One region of the Nocardia sp. NPDC004711 genome, then DNA from elsewhere that is predicted to be linked to it. Evidence: riboswitches for the same ligand, from Rfam matches in the RefSeq annotation. Region 1 holds a riboswitch; each other region holds the start of a gene.
What was found. Region 1 has a riboswitch for S-adenosylmethionine ahead of ACWEKS_RS23620 (ABC transporter substrate-binding protein). Riboswitches for the same ligand answer to the same signal wherever they lie in the genome.
Positions count from the first base shown of each region.

Region 1 (2,951 bases):
GCCGTGGTCGGGTGGGTGGACGTGGGTCGTAGGGTCTGGGGGTGAGTGTTGATCGTTCGGGTGCAGTCGCCGGTGGGCTGGTGGTCGGGTTCGACCTGGATATGACGCTGATCGATTCGCGGCCGGGGATTGCGGCGGTGTGGGATGCGGTGGCCGCCAGGACCGGGGTGGCGATCGATTCGGAGCTGGTGGTGTCGCGGCTCGGGCCGCCGCTGGCGCACGAGGCGGCGCAGTGGTTCCCGGAGCACGAGGTGCCGGGGATCGTCGCGATGTACCGGGAGTTGTATCCGGATCTGGCGGTGCACGCGGCGGAGCATCTGCCGGGGGTGGTCGACGCGCTGGCGGCGGTGCATCGGGCCGGTGGGCGGGTGCTGGTGATCACGGCGAAGAACGGGCCGCACGCGCAGTTGCATCTCGATCATCTCGGGCTGGCGGTCGACGAATTGGTCGGCGGGGCCTGGGCGGAGGAGAAGGGCGAGGTGCTGCGGGAGCGCGGGGCCTCGATCTATGTGGGGGATCATCTCGGCGATGTGCGGGCGGCCAAGGTGGCCGACGCGGTGTCGGTGGCGGTGACCACCGGGCCCTATGCGGCCGAGGAGCTGTCGGCCGCGGGCGCGGATGTGGTGCTCGGCGATCTGACCGAGTTCCCGCGCTGGCTGACCGCCCACCTCGCCGCGTAACCGGCCGACTCGCAACCGCTCTCGGCGCACCGGCCGCGCGCGGTGCGGGTGCTCACGGATAGATCGGCGGGGCGAGCGCGAGGGCCACGGCGTGCGAGGGGTCGAGGGCGGGGATCGAGGCGTCGACCGCGTGGCCGTCGGCATCGCGTACCTGCCAGCCGCGCAGTGATACGACCGGGATACCGCGGTGGTTCGCCAATGCCAGCTCGGACAGGGTGCCCCACGAGCCGCCGATGACGATGACCGCGTCGGCCGAGGCCACCAGGATCGTATTGCGGGCCTCACCCATATTCGTATAGATCGCCGCGGACAGGCCCGGGCAGACCGCGTCACGATCCGTGTCGGGACGGATGCCGAGGACGAGTCCGCCTGCGCCGGAAGCGCCCTCGGTGACCGCGGCCATCACGCCCGAACCGCCACCGCACAGCACGGTCGCACCCGCCGCGGCGAGCAGCCGGCCCACCTCGCGGGCGGCCGTGGACTCGGAGTCGGTGCAGGTGCTGGGGCCGCAGACGGCAATTTGCAGGGGTGGCAAGGGCTTTCCTCTCGTCGGTGCGGACGGGTCGTTGGCATCAGGGTGATTCGAATGGTGTCGGCGCGGGGTGGCCGCGGCTACCGTTCTGCCCACGGTCACGAGTATCAGCATGTTCGAGCCCCGGCTCGCTGATCGGCAACCCTCGCGCGGCGGTGGGGTGCCCCGGGTGACGACCAGGCGGCGTCCACGCGGACCCCGCAAGCGCTAGTCGAAGGAGCACAGGTCCATGTCTGGATGCCGCCCGGCCAACGGCTGAGGCCCGGCGCCCGAATTCCATGCGGGCGATTCTCTTTCCCGCACCGTACGCCTTCGGCGGTCGCGGTCGAGTCCCCATGCCCCGGCGCGGTGTCGGTGCACGAGTGCAGAGGTAGCAATGAGCAGGAACTGGTCCGGGTCGCGTGGATTCCGGGTGTTGGTGGGTGTGGCGGCGGCGACCGCGGCGGCGGGGCTGCTGTCGGCGTGCGGGAACGAGTCGTCGGACAGCAAGGCGGACACCGTGTACTTCGGGGTGTCGGGCCCGAAGACGGGCGGGTCGGCCGAGTACGGGCGGCTCTGGCAGCAGGGCTTCGACCTGGCCCTGGACGAGATCAATGCGGCGGGCGGGATCGACGGCAAGAAGGTCGCGCTGAAATGGGAGGATTCGCAGTCGGATCCGAAGCAGACGGTGCCGATCGCCACCAAGTTCGTGGGCGACAAGTCCATCATCGCCGAGCTCGGCGACTTCTCCTCGCCCGCCTCCATCGCGGCCTCGCCGGTGTACAACCGCGGCAAGCTGGTGCAGTACGGGTTCACCAACTCCTCGGTGGATTTCACCAAGGGCGGCGACTACTCCTGGAGCCCCTCCATCACGCTGGACGTGTACATGGAGCGCAATGCCGAGTGGGTGCGATCCAAGGCGAAGAAGGTCTCCGTCGTCTACCTCGAAACCGACTGGGGCAAGCAGGCTTTCAAATTCTTCGAGCAGTTCGCCAAGGAGAAGGGCATCGAGATCGCCTACTCCTCGGCCATCCTGCCGGATTCGCAGGACTTCCGGCCGGTGCTGATCAAGGGCCGCGACGCCAACCCGGACGCCTTCGTGCACCTCGGCTACGGCCCGGACGGCGCGCTGGTGGTCAAGCAGCTGCGTGATGTCGGGTTCACCGGGCAGCTCTTCGCCGGCCAGAACACCCCGCAGTTCATCGATCTGGCGGGTGCGGCGGCCGAGGGCGACATCGTGAACGGCGTCTTCACGCCGTCGGATCCGAGCCCCAAGATCCAGAGCTTCGTCACCAAGTTCCGGGCCAAGTTCAACACGGACCCCGGCGATTTCAACGTCTACGCCTACGACGCGCTGAACGTGCTGGTGAAGGCCGCCAAGACCGGCGGCGCCACTCGCGAGGGCGTGCTGAAGGGCCTGCGCGAGATCAAGGACTTCGACGGAATCGGGCTGGGCACCTTCGCCTTCGATCAGCAGACGCGACGGCCCACCGGCGTGAAGCCGATCGAGCTGGAACTGCGCAGCGGCAAATTCGTGCCGGTCGGAAGCGCCAAATAGATGTTCGACACGCTCATCGCGGGTCTGGTGCACGGCAATGCGTACGCGCTCATCGCCGTGGGCATCACCCTCATCTTCGGGGTCAGCAATGTCATCAACTTCGCGCACGGCTCGATCTTCGCGTTCGGTTCGGTGCTGGGCTGGTGGCTGATCGCCCAGCACGGCGTGCCCTGGTGGGCCGCGCTGATCGTGGTGGTGGCGG
Region 1 covers NZ_JBSGCB010000022.1:148,899-151,849, reverse strand. The annotation lists gene ACWEKS_RS23630 (HAD family hydrolase) at 42-680, shown strand; gene ACWEKS_RS23625 (SLOG cluster 4 domain-containing protein) at 733-1,215, opposite strand; SAM riboswitch class IV at 1,309-1,425, shown strand; gene ACWEKS_RS23620 (ABC transporter substrate-binding protein) at 1,589-2,749, shown strand; gene ACWEKS_RS23615 (ABC transporter permease) at 2,750-2,951, shown strand, end outside.

Region 2 (2,951 bases), on a different contig from region 1:
GACCAGGCCGAGCGTGGCGGTCACCGCGCCGGGCAGGTCGTAGCCGCCGGTGCGCGGCGCGGGCACGTCCCGGACCACGAAGGCGAGCGCACCGAGGAAGGCGATCAGCGCGATCGGGGTGTTGACCAGCAGGCACCAGCGCCAGTTGGCGTATTCGGTGAGCGCGCCGCCCACGATCAGGCCGATGGCCGCGCCACCCGCGGACACACCCGCGAAGACGCCGAACGCGCGAGCGCGCTCTTTGGCCTCGGTGAAGGTGACCGACACCAGTGACAGCGCGGCCGGCGCGAGCAGGGCGGCGAACGCGCCCTGCAGCCCGCGCCCGGCGAAGAGTTCCGCGCCGTTCTGCGCGAGCCCGGCCAGCGCCGACGCCCCGGCGAAGCCGACCAGGCCGATCAGGAACATGCGGCGGCGGCCCAGGTAGTCGGCGAGGCGGCCGCCGAGCAGCAGCAGGCCGCCGAAGATCAGCGTGTAGGCGGTGAGCACCCATTGCCGGTCGCCGTCGCTGATGCCCAGGTCACGCTGGGCGAACGGCATGGAGATGGTGACGATGGTGGCGTCCAGCACCACCATCAGCTGGGCCATGGCGAGTACGCCCAGGGCCCACCAGCGCGCGGCTCCGCGCTGGTCCGAGCTGTGTGATCGGTCTTCGAGTGTTTCTGTCGCGGCGGTCATGTCGTCTCCTCACGGACGGTCCGGGACACCCTCGACAATCTTGACCCTCAAGGCCAATTGACGTCAAGAGAAATTTGTCGTGCTGCGACATTTGGCATAATGGGACGTGAGAAGCGCCCGAACCCCTACCATGGAGGTATGTCGGAGTTGTCAACTCACCTCGGTGTGATCGCACGTCACCGGCCGGGCCTGCGTGAGCGGAAGAAGGAACAGACCCGGGCGCGGATCATCGACGTCGCCCTGCGGCTGTGCGACGCCCAGGGCTTCGACGCCACCACCGTGGAACAGATCGCCGACGAGGCCGACGTCTCGCCGCGCACCGTGAACCGGTACTTCGACAGCAAGGAAGACATCGTCATCGCGCCCATCGCCGACTGGGCGCGGGCACACGCGGACGCGCTGCGCGAGCAGCCGAGCACCGGCAACGAGCTGAAAGCGCTGCTGGACAGCTTCCTGTCCATTGTGGACCGCGTCGTCGACCACGACGAACCGCTGCCCTTCCGCTGGTTCCAGCAGATGCAGCGCATCATCCGGTCCACCGCCGCGGTGCGGGCGTGCAGCATGGCCGCCACCGAGAACAAGACCGAGCAGACCGCGCAGGTGCTGGCCGAACGCCTCGGCACCACCGTCGCGGATCTGCGAGTTCGGCTGCTGCTCGGCACCTTCCACGCCATCATGCGGGCCGGCACCGAATCGGACTCCGATTCCGGCTTCGCCGACGAGCGTCTGATCGAGTCACCGCGCAGCATGGCGGAGGCCGTGGTCGGCGCGTATCACGAATTCGTGCGCACCTGCGCGGGGCCCGCTGTGGCCAGCCCCACTTCCGAAACAGCGGCGTCCGCCCGCTAGAATCGCGCAACAGGTCAAGAGCATCAGCGTTAAGGCCCCGGCTTGCTGATCGGCAACCCTCCAGCTGCGGTGGGGTGCTCCGGGTGCAGACCCGGCGTTCGAAGGCCGAACGCAAGCGCAACTAGGAGGTCTACCGAAATGTGTTGTTGTCGAAGCCCATTCGCCTCTCGGTAACGTCAAACTTCCGCCATTCGGCGACCTTGTTTTTGGAGCAGAACACATGAGTGACTCGACCGCGCCCGCGGCCGTCTCGGCTGACGGCACCCTGGATCCGGCCGGCTGGTCCTTCGAGACCAAGCAGATTCACGCCGGACAGGCTCCCGATCCGGCCACCGGAGCCCGCGCCCTGCCCATCTACCAGACCACCTCCTACGCCTTCCGCGACACCGATCACGCCGCCGCGCTGTTCGGGCTCGCCGAGCCGGGCAATATCTACACCCGCATCATGAACCCCACCCAGGACGCGGTGGAGCAGCGCATCGCCGCGCTCGAGGGCGGTGTGGCCGCGCTGCTGCTGGCCTCCGGTCAGGCCGCGGAAACCTACGCGATCCTGAATCTGGCGCAGGCCGGCGACCACATCGTGGCCAGCCCGCACCTGTACGGCGGCACCTACAACCTGCTGCACTACTCGCTGCCCAAGCTGGGCATCGAGGTCAGCTTCGTCGAGGATCCGGACGATCTCGAGCAGTGGCGCACGGCCGTGCGGCCCAACACCAAGGCGTTCTACGGCGAGACCGTCGCCAATCCGAGCAGCTCGGTGCTCGACATCCCCGGCATCGCCGAGGTCGCGCACGCGGCGGGCGTGCCGCTGATCGTGGACAACACCGTCGCCACGCCGTACCTGATCCAGCCGCTGCGACTGGGCGCGGACATCGTCGTGCACTCGGCCACCAAATACCTGGGCGGGCACGGCTCCGCGGTCGCGGGCGTGATCGTGGACGGCGGCAACTTCGACTGGACCGTGCGGGACGCGGCGGGTGAGTCCCGCTTCCCGGGTTTCACCACCCCGGATCCCAGCTACCACGGCGCCGTGTTCGCCGATCTCGGCGCACCGGCCTACGCGCTCAAGGCGCGGGTGCAGTTGCTGCGCGATCTGGGTGCGGCGGTGTCGCCGTTCAACGCCTTCCTCATCGCGCAGGGCATCGAGACGCTGAGCCTGCGCGTCGAACGGCACGTGGCCAATGCCCAGGCCGTGGCCGAGTTCCTGACCGAGCAGCCCGGCGTCGAGAAGGTCTACTACGCAGGACTGCCCAGCTCCCCGTGGTTCGAGCGGGGCAAACAGCTGGCGCCCAAGGGTGTCGGCGCCATCGTCTCCTTCGAGCTGGCCGGCGGCGTGGACGCCGGCAAGAAGTTCGTGGAGGCGCTGGTGCTGCACAGCCATGTCGCTAACATCGGGGACGTGCGCTCGCTCGTCATCCATCCGGCCT
Region 2 covers NZ_JBSGCB010000002.1:215,981-218,931, reverse strand. The annotation lists gene ACWEKS_RS02560 (MFS transporter) at 1-675, opposite strand, end outside; gene ACWEKS_RS02555 (TetR/AcrR family transcriptional regulator) at 814-1,524, shown strand; SAM riboswitch class IV at 1,537-1,648, shown strand; gene ACWEKS_RS02550 (bifunctional o-acetylhomoserine/o-acetylserine sulfhydrylase) at 1,745-2,951, shown strand, end outside.
Region 2: linked by a shared signal. The riboswitch ahead of ACWEKS_RS02550 (bifunctional o-acetylhomoserine/o-acetylserine sulfhydrylase) and the one ahead of ACWEKS_RS23620 (ABC transporter substrate-binding protein) in region 1 are both predicted to bind S-adenosylmethionine.

Region 3 (2,951 bases), on a different contig from region 1:
CCTTGATGCGCGGGTGGTCGGGCGCGACGCCGTAGCGGATGAGGCCGAAGGGCGCGGGCATGCGCTCGTAGAGGTCGATGCTCACCTCGGCATCGGACTTCATCAAGGCATCGGCGGCGTAAATACCGGCCGGGCCTGCGCCCACGATCGCAATGCGTAGCGGGCGGGTCGCTGCACTCTGTTCGGTCATTCTTCCGCGCACCCTTTGGGTCGAAACTAACTTGTCGTCAAAACTCAGCCGTCGTTCTTAGCTTAGGCTAAGTTGACGCCCTGGCTTCGGTGACCGCCGTTGGCCCCCGACGCTGCAGCGTTGCTGCGTAGTCTTGCTATTCCCGCGCCTGGGGCGGAAATTCTGCTGATTCTATCGATGGCGCACGAGGCCCTTCACGCGCAGGGCCGTGAACTGTGGGAATGCCGAGGCCCGAACCGTGGGAACGCCGTGCCGGGCGCACGGCGGCGACCAGGCATGATCTACCCATGAGCGACGCCGAGGAGACAGCCGGGGAGACAGCGGTTCCGATCGATCAGAACGAGGCCCGCAGCATGTGGCCGTTCCTGGTCGCGGCGAGCGTCATCGCGGTCGTGATCCTGGGCATCGTGATCGCGACGCTGGTCTCGCCGGTTGAGAAGAATGTCACAGATTCCGATCGGCTCGCGGTGGCCGCGGGCAACTTCATCAAGTCCCGTAGCGAGACCGGCAAGTACGATCCGACCCTGTCCTGCAAGGGATTCGACGAGAATGCCTCGCCGCTCAAGGGCGCGGCCGCGACCGGGGCGACCGTCACGTTCGACAAGCTGGCCGACCCGGCCGTCGACGGCGAGAAGGCCACGGCGCAGGTCACTTTCACGGTCTCCGGCGCCCAGACCACCTCGACCTGGCACTTCACCCGGGAGAATTCCCGCTGGTTGGTCTGCAATTCCTGACAACGGCCGAAGTCGCGGCCGGGGTTTGACAGTGGGGCCGTTTTTTCGGCACTCTCAACCCAGGTCATGAGTACCAGCGTCAAGCCCCGGCTGGCTGGTCGGCAACCCTCCTCCGCGGCGGGGTGCTCCGGGTGACGACCTGGCCTCGCATCGGACAGCGGTGCGGCAAGTGCGGATTCACAGGAGGTACAAGTGAGCTACGCGGGTGACATCACGCCGAAGCAGGCGTGGGAACTGTTGCGGGACAACCCCGATGCGGTGCTGGTGGATGTGCGCACCGAAGCCGAGTGGCGGTTCGTCGGGGTGCCCGACACCAGCGGCATCGGCCGGCCGACCGCGCTGATCGAGTGGGTGGACGTCTCCGGCACGCCCAATGCCCGTTTCACCGATCAGCTGAAGCAGGCGCTCGGCGATCGCGGCCAGGACTCGGTCGCGCCGGTCATCTTCATCTGCCGCTCCGGACAGCGCTCCATCGGCGCGGCCACCGCCGCCACCACCCTCGGCATCGCCCCGGCCTTCAATGTGGTCGACGGCTTCGAGGGTGCGCTCGACGGTCAGGGGCATCGCGGCGGCACCGGCTGGCGGGCCGACGGCCTGCCCTGGCGTCAGTCATGAGTTTCGTGTCCGGCCGGATCGCAGGGAGGCAATCATGATCACCGGTGGTTCCTTCGACAAACCGCTCCCCGAGGGCGTCGGCCCCGCTACGCAGGCCGTGCGCGGCGGCACCCGGCGCTCGGGCTTCGACGAGACCTCCGAGGCGCTGTTCCTCAATTCGGGTTTCGTCTACGAGAGCGCCGAGGCGGCCGAGGCGTCCTTCACCGGCGATATCGAGCACTTCGTCTACTCCCGCTACGGCAACCCGACGGTCGCCATGTTCGAGGAGCGGCTGCGCCTGATCGACGGCGCGGAGGCCTGTTTCGCGACGGCCTCCGGCATGTCGGCGGTGTTCACCGCGCTGGGCGCGCTGCTCGCCGCGGGTGACCGCCTGGTGGCGGCACGCAGCCTGTTCGGCTCCTGCTTCGTGGTGGCCAACGAGATCCTGCCGCGCTGGGGCGTGGAGACCGTCTTCGTCGACGGCGAGGATCTGGACCAGTGGGAGCAGGCGCTGTCGGTGCCGACCCAGGCCGTCTTCTTCGAGACCCCCTCCAACCCCATGCAGACCCTCACCGATGTGCGCGCGGTCTCCGATCTCGCGCACGCGGCGGGCGCGAAGGTGGTGCTGGACAACGTCTTCGCCACCCCGCTGCTACAGCGCGGCTTCGACCTGGGCGCGGACATCACCGTGTACTCGGGCACCAAGCACATCGACGGGCAGGGCCGCGTCCTCGGCGGCGCGATCCTCGGACCGCAGGACTACATCGACGGCCCGGTGAAGAACCTGATGCGCCACACCGGTCCGGCGCTGAGCCCCTTCAATGCGTGGACGCTGCTCAAGGGTCTGGAGACCATGCCGCTGCGCCTGCGCCAGTCGGTGGACTCCGCGCTGAAGATCGCCGGGTTCCTGGAGACCCATCCCGCGGTGGCGTGGGTGAAGTACCCGTTCCTGTCCTCGCACCCGCAGTACGAGCTGGCCAAGCGTCAGATGTCCGGCGGCGGCACGGTGATCACCTTCGAGCTGAAGGCGTCGGAGAACGAGGCCAAGAAGCGCGCTTTCGAGGTGCTCAACCGCCTGCGCATCGTCGACATCTCCAACAACCTCGGCGATGCGAAGACGCTGATCACGCATCCGGCCACCACCACCCACCGGGCGATGGGCCCGGAAGGTCGTGCGGCCGTGGGGATCACCGATGGCGTGCTCCGCATCTCGATCGGACTCGAGGATGTGGAGGACCTGCTCAATGACCTGGACCAGGCGCTGAGCTGATCCGACGAGTATTCGAAAAGGGCCGGAACCCACTGGGTTCCGGCCCTTTTCGTGCTCAGGGGCCGACGGGGATTCGGAAGCAGCCCTTAGAGCCGTCGAGCCTTGTTTGACAGCATGCTGTCAAACATGACAGCATGCTGTCATGATGAAAACAGTCCACATG
Region 3 covers NZ_JBSGCB010000019.1:77,558-80,508, forward strand. The annotation lists gene ACWEKS_RS20755 (FAD-dependent oxidoreductase) at 1-190, opposite strand, end outside; gene ACWEKS_RS20760 (Rv0361 family membrane protein) at 478-924, shown strand; SAM riboswitch class IV at 987-1,102, shown strand; gene ACWEKS_RS20765 (rhodanese-like domain-containing protein) at 1,117-1,539, shown strand; gene ACWEKS_RS20770 (O-succinylhomoserine sulfhydrylase) at 1,574-2,788, shown strand; gene ACWEKS_RS20775 (type 1 glutamine amidotransferase family protein) at 2,934-2,951, shown strand, end outside.
Region 3: linked by a shared signal. The riboswitch ahead of ACWEKS_RS20765 (rhodanese-like domain-containing protein) and the one ahead of ACWEKS_RS23620 (ABC transporter substrate-binding protein) in region 1 are both predicted to bind S-adenosylmethionine.

Region 4 (2,951 bases), on a different contig from region 1:
ACCGAACTTGCAGCAGACGCCCCGCGGCGCGACATCGTGCGAACTGCACATCACACGCGCGGGCGCAGCCCATGCTACCTGCGCCGATGGGCCTGCGGACGCGCTTGGAGCACCAGGTGGGGACGGCCGGAGGCCGGCCGCTCCATACTGCCCGGGAACCCGGTGAGATCCGGTTATCCCCAACCTGATTGGCACCCCTGCCCTCTGGAAGGCGGCTGCGAGTCACAACGGTCGCGCCGTTCGTCACACCGACCGGCGACGCTCCAGCATGTCGTGCGCAGCCTGCCCGCCGCGTGGCGGTCGATCGCGCGCCGACCCGCCGGGCGACGCCTACTGCGCTCGGGCATGAGCCGAGAGGGAGTCGGCGCCTGGGAGAGCCTCACCTGCCGCAAACGGTATTTCGACGATTGGACCGGAGCTGCGATCGCCCACGGCATCGAGGCGATCGTGGTACTCGGCGCGGGACTCGACACCAAGGCGTACCCGATTGGCGGCGCCCGCCGGACTTCCCGCCTTCGAAGTGGATCTGCCGATCAACATCGCCCAGAAGCGGAAGCGAATAGCATTGCCCGACAGCGTGACTCAGGTCTCGATCGACTTCGAAACCGATGACCTCGGCACCGCGCTGACCGAGCACGGCTACCGCACCGACGCGAGGACCCTCTCCCTCTGGGAGGGCGTCACGCAGTACCTGACCGAACCCGCTGTGCGCGACACCTTTTCAGCTCTCGCCGAGGCCCCCACCGGCAGCGAGCTCATCTTCAGCTACATCCGGCAGGACTTTCTGGACGGCACCAACCTCCAGGGCTGCGCCGCCACCTACCGCAGATTCGTGGCGCGGCAACGACTCTGGACCTTCGGTATGCTTCCGGACCAGGTCCCGGCACTGCTGGCCGACCACGGTTGGTGCGAGGTCGAGCAAGCGGGCGGACCGGAGTACACCGCGAGCTATCTCGACCCGATCGGGCGCGACGTCCGGGTGCCCGACCTGGAACGCTGCGGGGCGGCCCGCAAATCGTGACGGCGGCCGCCACGACCGGGCGGGGTTGACAAGCCCGCGAGCCGTCTGCCAGTCTCTGCAATCAGGTCATGAGTACCAGCGCGAAGCCCCGGCTTGCTGGTCGGCAACCCTCCTCCGCGGTGGGGTGCTCCGGGTGACGACCGGGCCGACGCCCGACCGGGCGCGGCAAGCGCGGACTCTCGATCGATTTCTCTTTTCCCGATCGCGCGTCCATGAATCCGACGGGATTTCGTGATGACTGCTTTCGCCGACCAGACCTGTGCCGCCCTCGCCGATGTCTCCGGCTGTGACCTGCGGGTCCCGCTGGTCCAGGGCGGGACGGCCGGCTACGCCAACTTCGACTACGCCGCCAGCGCACCCGCATTGCGGCAGGTCACCGACCGGGTCTCGGATCTGCTGCCCTACTACGCCAGCGTGCACCGCGGCGCGGGTTACGCCTCCCGGGTCTCCACCGACTGCTACGAGTCGGCCCGCGGTTCGGTCGCCCGCTTCCTGAACGCGGCCGAGGACCAGGTGGTGGTGTTCACCCGCAACACCACCGACTCACTGAACCTGCTCGCCGCCTGCGTGCCCGGCGACACCGTGGTGCTGGACGTCGAGCACCACGCCAACCTGCTGCCCTGGACCCGGCGCGGCCGCCGGGTGGTTCCGGTCGCGGATACCATCGAGGAGACCATCCAGCGGCTGGTCGCCGAGCTGTGCTCGAAACCCGCTGCGCTGCTGGCGGTTACGGGCGCCTCCAATGTGACCGGCGAACTGCTGCCGCTGGAGCGGCTGGCCTGGATCGCCCACCAGTGCGGCACCCGCATCCTGGTGGACGCCGCCCAGCTGGCCCCGCACCGCCGAATCGACCTGCGCACCACCGGCATCGACTACCTGGCCTTCTCCGGTCACAAGACCTATGCCCCGTTCGGCGCGGGCGTGCTGGCCGGCCGCCGGGACTGGCTGGACGCGGCCGAGCCCTACCTGGCCGGCGGCGGCGCGGTGCGCTCGGTGAGCACCGAGAGCGTCGAATGGGCTCCCGCCCCGCAGCGCCACGAGGCCGGTTCCCCGAACGTGCTGGGCGTCGCCGCCCTGGCCGCGGCCTGCGACACCCTCGCCGAGCTGGACGAGACCACCGTGCTCGAGCATGAGCAGTACCTCACCCATCGCCTGCGCTACGGCCTGAAAACCGTTCCGGGCGTGAACTTCCTGCGGATCTGGCGCGACAGCACCGACGCGGTCGGCATTGTCGCCTTCACCGTCGACGGCTTCGAGCCCGGCCAGGTGGCCGCCTACCTCTCCGCCGAGCACGGCATCGGGGTGCGCGACGGCCGCTTCTGCGCTCACCCGCTGCTGTCCCGCCTCGGTGTCGATGCCGCCCTGCGCGCCAGCATCGGCCTGGGCACCACCGCCGCCGACGTCGACCGCCTCGTCGAGGCCATCGCGACCCTGGTGGCGCACGGCCCGGCGTGGAATTACGCCCGCACCGAAGGACATTGGAACCCGGTCCCCGAGACCCGCCCCTTCGGCAGTTCGGCCGAGGGCGGGTCTGCCTGCGGTTTCTGAATCGGCCGGGAAACGGTCAGGGCACCATGTAGCGGGCCGCGAGCACCTCGACGAGTGGATCGTCGTCGGCCACCGCCTCGAGCGCATCGAGGTCGCCCAGGACCGAGAGCTGCCGGGTGTCCTCCTGATCGGGGTCCGGCGGCCCATCCTCCTCGAGCTGCCGTATCAGCTTCTGCCGCACGCGCTCCTTCAGCGAATCGCTCATACGCAGAGCATGCCCCGCCTAAACCGGTGCGATCCAACTACCCCACGGTGTGTTCCGCACAACCGTGAAGACCAGGAGAAATGCCAGGGCCACCCACACCGCGTACCTGGGCAGCACCTGCGGTAGTCGCGGCGGCACCGGATTGCCCCGCCACCCGCGCACCACCCAGGCGCCCCA
Region 4 covers NZ_JBSGCB010000008.1:67,348-70,298, forward strand. The annotation lists partial or broken gene ACWEKS_RS09710 (class I SAM-dependent methyltransferase) at 274-465, shown strand; gene ACWEKS_RS09715 (class I SAM-dependent methyltransferase) at 488-1,021, shown strand; SAM riboswitch class IV at 1,086-1,199, shown strand; gene ACWEKS_RS09720 (aminotransferase class V-fold PLP-dependent enzyme) at 1,256-2,569, shown strand; gene ACWEKS_RS09725 (hypothetical protein) at 2,586-2,774, opposite strand; gene ACWEKS_RS09730 (DUF2752 domain-containing protein) at 2,793-2,951, opposite strand, start outside.
Region 4: linked by a shared signal. The riboswitch ahead of ACWEKS_RS09720 (aminotransferase class V-fold PLP-dependent enzyme) and the one ahead of ACWEKS_RS23620 (ABC transporter substrate-binding protein) in region 1 are both predicted to bind S-adenosylmethionine.